2 linked regions of the Prochlorococcus marinus str. MIT 9515 genome follow. The protein of the gene in region 1 binds, or shares a complex with, the protein of each later gene. Links are inferred from orthologs where the notes say so. Each region holds a gene or a part of one and is shown in the gene's direction. Other genes may lie near its edges.

Evidence for each region.
Region 2: the proteins of P9515_RS01660 (region 1) and uvrB are in contact, whole or in part, in a crystal structure (PDB 7EGT), measured with the Thermus thermophilus proteins. The link is inferred for Prochlorococcus marinus str. MIT 9515 from one-to-one orthologs. Residues at the interface, in WP_096412145.1 of Thermus thermophilus: His654, Arg656, Phe657, Gln666, Asp668, Glu669, Lys680, Arg681, Leu682, Ser683, Lys685, Tyr686, Ala687; in WP_096411307.1 of Thermus thermophilus: Glu23, Leu25, Arg26, Asp27, Gly28, Glu29, Arg30, Phe31, Arg55, Glu326, Asp327, Phe328, Glu379, Ser382, Gln383, His398, Gly400, Arg401.

Annotation. Positions count from the first base shown.
Region 1 is NC_008817.1:309,911-313,287, reverse strand. The notes cover bases 306-3,348. They hold P9515_RS01660 (UvrD-helicase domain-containing protein), read left to right. Parts: upstream 306-644; coding sequence 645-3,053; downstream 3,054-3,348. Other genes in these bases: P9515_RS01655 (tRNA nucleotidyltransferase/poly(A) polymerase family protein), read left to right, coding at 3,061-3,348; P9515_RS01665 (hypothetical protein), read left to right, coding at 408-608. Also shown: P9515_RS01670 (globin family protein), read right to left, coding at 1-227; more of P9515_RS01655, read left to right, coding at 3,349-3,377. UniProt on the Escherichia coli protein: A helicase with DNA-dependent ATPase activity. Unwinds DNA duplexes with 3'-5' polarity. Translocates on single-stranded DNA with 3'-5' polarity. Initiates unwinding more efficiently from a nicked substrate than double-stranded DNA.
Region 2 is NC_008817.1:1,623,369-1,626,685, reverse strand. What follows is about bases 9-2,991. They hold uvrB (excinuclease ABC subunit UvrB), read left to right. Parts: upstream 9-471; coding sequence 472-2,511; downstream 2,512-2,991. Other genes in these bases: P9515_RS08825 (aspartate kinase), read right to left, coding at 2,522-2,991; P9515_RS08835 (DUF561 domain-containing protein), read left to right, coding at 9-444. In the rest of the region: more of P9515_RS08835, read left to right, coding at 1-8; more of P9515_RS08825, read right to left, coding at 2,992-3,317. UniProt on the Escherichia coli protein: The UvrABC repair system catalyzes the recognition and processing of DNA lesions. A damage recognition complex composed of 2 UvrA and 2 UvrB subunits scans DNA for abnormalities.

The DNA of each region.
Region 1 (3,377 bases):
GTGGAATCTATGGAGATTTTTGAATTTATTGAATCTTGATTTTCACAAATCATTGCGGTCACTGCATCAGCGGCAATTGCGTGAGAATTATTTGTTATCGAATTTATTGCATCTAACCTTGAGTTTGCAGTATTTATAAATTCTTTTATGTATTCAATATTTTTATTATTTATATTTTCTAATTTTCTATCGGTTGATAAAATTTGATTATTATTTGGTACAGACATTCCTAAATTAAAAACTTAAAATTTCTATTTATGCACTATAGAACAGAGTAAATTAAAAAAATTTCATTTGAAAATAAACGAAATGGTTCTTAATCAAAAACTTCATTTCGAAGTGATATTTAAAATAATGTAAATAAAAAAATTTTTTCGCTAAGATAAAACTACTTTTGATTAAAAATTTTGGATAAACAAGAATTAATATTATCAAAAAAACTTGTTTCTTCTTACAAGAAAAGATTAGAAAAAGAAATTCTTGAAAGAAGTATTAAATTAAAAATGCCTCAAAATAAGTTCGAAGAAATAATCAAAAATAATAATGAACTAATAAATTTAAAAAAAGCATTAGAAGAATTAGAGTCTAAAACTCAATCTTCAAATTAAAGTAAGTTCAAACTTTGATCATACAACCTACAGAAAGTGTCTCAAACTCACAACTTCCTTTTTAACTCTTTAAATAATGCACAACTAAAAGCAGTCAATCATATCAATGGGCCACTGCTAGTTGTAGCAGGTGCAGGTAGTGGGAAAACTAAGGCTCTTACTCATCGAATTGCTAATTTAATAGAAAATCACTCAGTAGATCCTCATAATATCTTGGCAGTAACTTTTACAAATAAAGCTGCAAAAGAAATGAAAGCAAGACTTCAAGTACTACTTGCACAAGAACTAGCTTTCAATCAATTTGGGCAGCCTTGGGCAACTCTCAAAGAATTTGATCAAAACCAATTAAGAACAAATATTGATCAAGAAAGGCTCAAGGACCTATGGATAGGAACTTTTCATTCACTATTTTCAAGGCTGTTAAGATACGATATTGAAAAATATCAAGATCCTGAAGGGTTAAGATGGACGAGGCAATTTTCTATTTATGACGAGACAGATTCTCAGACCTTGGTAAAGGAAATTATTAGTCAAGATATGAGTCTTGATCCAAAAAGATTTGATCCCAAGAAAATAAAGAGAGCAATTAGTAACGCAAAAAATCAATGTTTTACAGCTAAGGAACTCGAAGAGAAAGCTGATAATCATTTTGATAAAGTTATTGCAGATGCTTATAGAAGATACAAAATATCTCTCTCTAAAAATAATGCTTTAGATTTTGATGATCTTTTACTACTTCCGGTTTTTTTATTAAGGCAAAATGATTTAGTTAGGGATTACTGGCATAAAAGATTCCAGCATGTTTTAGTTGATGAATATCAAGATACAAATAGGACACAATATGAACTTATCAAATTAATTACGGCTGGTAATACTAAACCAAATAAATTTTGCGAATGGAATAATCGATCAATTTTTGTTGTTGGAGATGCTGATCAAAGTATTTATAGTTTTAGAGCAGCCGATTTTAGAATATTAATTGGATTTCAAGAAGATTTTAAAGGTCCATCTAATAATGATAAGAAAGCATCTTTGGTGAAATTAGAAGAAAACTATAGATCTTCATCAAATATTCTTAACGCTGCAAATTCTTTAATTGAAAATAATACTGAAAGAATTGATAAAGTTTTAAAGCCTACAAAGGAAGAAGGAGAACTTTTAAAGTTGCTTAGCTGTGATGATGAAATATCTGAAGCTGAAGCAATAACAACAAAATTAAGATCTCTAAACAATTATAATAATCAACCAATTTGGAGAAATTTCGCAATCCTATATAGGACTAGGGCTCAATCTAGGGTATTAGAAGAATCACTAGTAAGATGGAGAATACCTTATACAATCTTTGGCGGATTACGTTTTTATGACAGAAGAGAAGTTAAAGATGCAGTTGCCTATTTAAAAGTATTAGTAAATTCTTCAGATAATGTAAGCCTTTTGAGAATCATAAATGTGCCGAGAAGAGGCATAGGAAAAACAACTATTCAAAAGCTTAGTGATCTATCAATTAAGTTAAACATTCCTTTATGGGAGGTCATAAATGACAAACAAAGTTTAGATGAGACTATAGGTAGATCGTCAAAGGGCATTAATAAATTCACAGACCTGATGAATGACCTTCTTTGCTACGTAGAGAACTCAGGACCTGCTCAAATTCTTCAATTAATTTTAGAAAAAAGCGGTTATTTAAATGAATTGTTAAGGTCTGGTTCAGAGGAATCTGAAGACAGACGAAATAATCTGCAGGAATTAATAAATGCTGCTACTCAATTCGAAGAAGAGACAGAGAATGCAAATGTAGAAGGATTCTTGTCAACAGCAGCTTTAACAACAGATAATGATACGAAAAAAAATCATCCCAACTCTGTTACTTTAATGACTCTCCATAACAGTAAAGGATTAGAATTTCAAAATGTATTTATAACTGGACTCGAACAAGGTTTGTTCCCAAGCCATAGGTCCATTGATACGCCTTCTCTTCTAGAAGAAGAAAGAAGATTATGCTATGTAGGTATAACAAGAGCTAAAGAGAGAGTTTTCTTATCACATGCAAGGGAGAGGAGATTGTGGGGAGGTATGCGAGAACCAACAATTCCGTCAATCTTTCTCTCAGAAATACCAGAGGAATTAATTGATGGCGAATTACCTCAATCTGGTGGTGCTTCTATTAGAAGGGATCGACATCTTGACCGTTTAACAAGAGTAGATAGGAACAATTCAAATGAATTTTTAAATAAACCTATCAATGCAGTGAGAAAGCTATATTCCGGACCCAGCAAAGGTAAAAGTTGGATAATAGGAGATAAAGTAATTCACTCCAAATTTGGTAAGGGAGAAATTATACATATTTTTGGTAGTGGAGAAAAAATATCGTTAGCAGTTAAATTTGGAGATAAAGGTAGCAAAATTTTAGACCCAAGATTAGCTCCAATAAGAGCAATAAACTGAAATTGAAATGAATGATATTTCGGCTCATATAAATCAATCAATATTAAAAATTCCTTTTGACTTATTTAATATAATTTCTAATTATATTAAATTGCATAGCAACGTTAAAGTTGCAATAGTAGGTGGCTATATACGAGATTTATTAATCAATAAAATTCATAAAAAGACTTTTTTCAGCCCAATCGACATAGATATAGTTACTGAAGGATCTTCAGTTGATCTAGCAAAATTCATAAAAAAAAACATATCAAATGTAGAACTTTGCCTAATAAAAGAGTTTGAAATATATGACACTGTTGAATTAAATATTAACAATTTAAAAAT
Region 2 (3,317 bases), 1.3 Mb from region 1 along the record:
TTAAATCTTACAAAAGAAACTAAAGATTTTTTACCTAATATTCCTCTATCAGTTACAGTCCCTCATACTATGCCTATTGATAAGCAAGTTGATCTTGCAGTGAAATTAGTTTTTGAAGGTGCTGATATTATTCAAACTGAAGGAGGTAAAAGTTCTAATCCGTACAGTTCAGGAATTCAAGGATTATTAGAAAAGTCAGTCCCTACATTGGCAGCTACTTATGCAATATTTAAGGAGTTTCAGCAACAATCTATTAATATTCCAATCATGAGTGCTTCTGGCTTAAGCGAAGTAACATGTCCTTTGGCAGTGTCATGTGGAGCTTCAGCAGTTGGAGTGGGATCCGTCGTTAATAAATTAGATGATTTATTATCAATGATTGCTGTTGTTAGAGGCCTAAAAGAATCTTTGAAAAATTCAATGATTAAAGAAAAAATTTCCTAACATATAAAAACTTAAGCTATTAGCTGAATGAATAACTATAAGCTTCAAGCACCCTATGAACCAAATGGTGATCAACCTAAAGCCATTAAAAAGTTAGTTCAAGGAGTTAATAGTGGTAAAGAGTTTCAAACTCTTTTGGGAGCAACTGGTACTGGAAAAACTTTCACTATTGCTAATGTAATCCAGCAAACTGGAAGACCAGCGCTTATTTTGGCTCATAATAAAACTTTAGCAGCTCAATTATGTAATGAATTAAGGCAGTTTTTTCCTAAAAATGCGGTTGAATACTTTATTTCTTACTACGATTATTATCAACCTGAAGCTTATGTTCCAGTAAGTGATACATACATAGCAAAAACTGCTTCAATTAATGAAGAAATTGATATGCTTAGGCATTCCGCTACTCGTTCATTATTTGAGAGGAAAGATGTAATTGTTGTTGCATCTATTAGTTGTATTTATGGTCTAGGAATACCAAGTGAATATTTAAAAGCTGCTGTTAAATTTGCAGTTGGTGAATCTATAGATTTACGTTCGTCTTTAAGAGCACTTGTAGATAATCAATACACAAGAAATGATGTAGAAATTACTAGAGGCAGATTTAGAATTAAGGGAGATGTATTAGAAATTGGACCAGCTTATGAAGATAGATTGATAAGAATTGAATTATTTGGAGATGAGATTGAGGCTATAAGATTTGTTGATCCATTAACTGGAGAGATTCTTGAGAGTCTTGATCAAGTTAGTGTTTACCCAGCAAAGCATTTTGTTACTCCAAAAGAGAGACTAGAGGCTGCCATTACTGCTATAAGAAATGAATTAAAAGAACAACTTGATAAGTTTGCTTGTGAAGGAAAGTTGTTGGAAGCGCAGCGCTTAGAGCAACGCACAAAATATGATTTAGAAATGCTAAGAGAAGTTGGATACTGTAATGGCGTTGAAAATTACGCACGACATTTGGCTGGTAGGGAAGAAGGTACACCACCAGAATGTTTAATAGATTATTTCCCAACAGATTGGTTATTAGTAGTTGATGAAAGTCACGTAACATGTCCTCAATTGCATGCAATGTATAATGGGGATCAAGCTAGAAAGAAAGTGTTAATAGATCATGGTTTTAGGTTGCCTAGTGCTGCAGATAATAGACCTTTAAAATGCGAAGAATTTTGGGAAAAATCTAAACAGACATTGTTCATCAGTGCAACTCCTGGCCAATGGGAGTTGGATCAATGCGAAGGCCAGTTTATTGAACAAGTTATTAGACCTACAGGCGTTTTAGATCCCATCATTGATGTGAGGCCTAGTGATGGACAAATAGATGATCTTTTATCAGAAATAAGAGTTAGAGCTAAAAAGAATCAAAGAGTACTGGTTACTACTCTTACAAAAAGGATGGCAGAAGATCTTACTGATTTTTTATCAGATAATAAAGTTAGGGTCAGATATTTACATTCTGAAATCCACTCTATTGAAAGGATAGAGATTATTCAAGATCTTAGATTGGGTGAATATGATGTATTAGTAGGAGTTAATTTGCTAAGGGAGGGACTTGATCTGCCTGAGGTTTCTTTAGTCGCTATTTTAGACGCAGATAAAGAGGGTTTTTTGAGAGCAGAGCGTTCTCTAATTCAAACTATTGGAAGAGCGGCAAGACATGTTGAGGGAGTTGCTTTGCTTTATGCAGATAATTTTACCCAATCAATGAAAAGAGCGATAGACGAAACTGATAGAAGACGGACTATCCAAAAAAAATATAATCAGATCAACGGCATCACTCCACAACCTGCAGGTAAAAAAATTGAAAATTCAATATTATCTTTTTTAGAACTTTCCAGAAAATTAGAAACTGGAGGATTCTCTAAAGATTTGATCAATGTTGTTAGTAATAAAACAGATGAAATTTTAAATGCTAAAGATAATCAATGTTTACTGGAAGAGATGCCTAATTTAATTGATAAGTTAGAAAATAAAATGAAAGAAGCAGCAAAAGAACTAAATTTCGAAGAGGCAGCAAATCTTAGAGATAGAATTAAGAAACTTAGGCAAAAATTATCTAGGAATAATTAATTAATTTTTTTTATTTATCTAATTCGAAATAAGAATGAATAGCATTTACTGCTTGGTCACAATCCTTTTCTAAGACAATACAAGAAGTTCTGATTTCACTTGTGGCAATCATTTCAATATTAATGTTTTTATTAGCAAGTGCTCTAAATATTTTCCCTGCTGTTCCGACCTTAGATGCCATTCCAGCTCCAACTGTGCTTACTTTGGCAATCGCAGGTCCATCTTCAACGAATGCTCCTGATAATTTTTTTGTTAAAGAGTAAAAAATTTTATTAGCTCTTGCTCTGTCTTGTTTATTCATAGTAAAACTTATATCTTTAGTTTTGAAAGATGTTAAGCTTTCAGATTGAACAATAGTATCAAAAATTAAATTACTCTCTGCTAGAGCTAAACATATCGAAGCTGCAACACCAGGTTTATCCGGTAGGTTTCGAAAGCTAACTTGAACTTGATTTTTATCTAATGCAATTCCTCTGACTTCGGGTTGATCCTCTCTTTCAAAAAGTGGATTAATAAATATTTGTTTATCAGATAATTTAAATTTTTCACCTACAAATCTTATAGCTTTTGGAATATTATCTATGTCGATTACGCAGCTGACTTTGATTTCGCTTGTTGCTATTAATCTTACATTTATGTTTGCTTGGGATAGAGTATCAAATAAATCAGCCGAGACACTTGGTCTTCCCATTATCCCAGCGCCTTGAATACTTAACTTTGTCATATTTGTTTTGAAATTATATTCCCCACCTAATTGATTTGTTATTAATTTACATTGCTCAATCGTTTTGGTTAAATCAAATTGA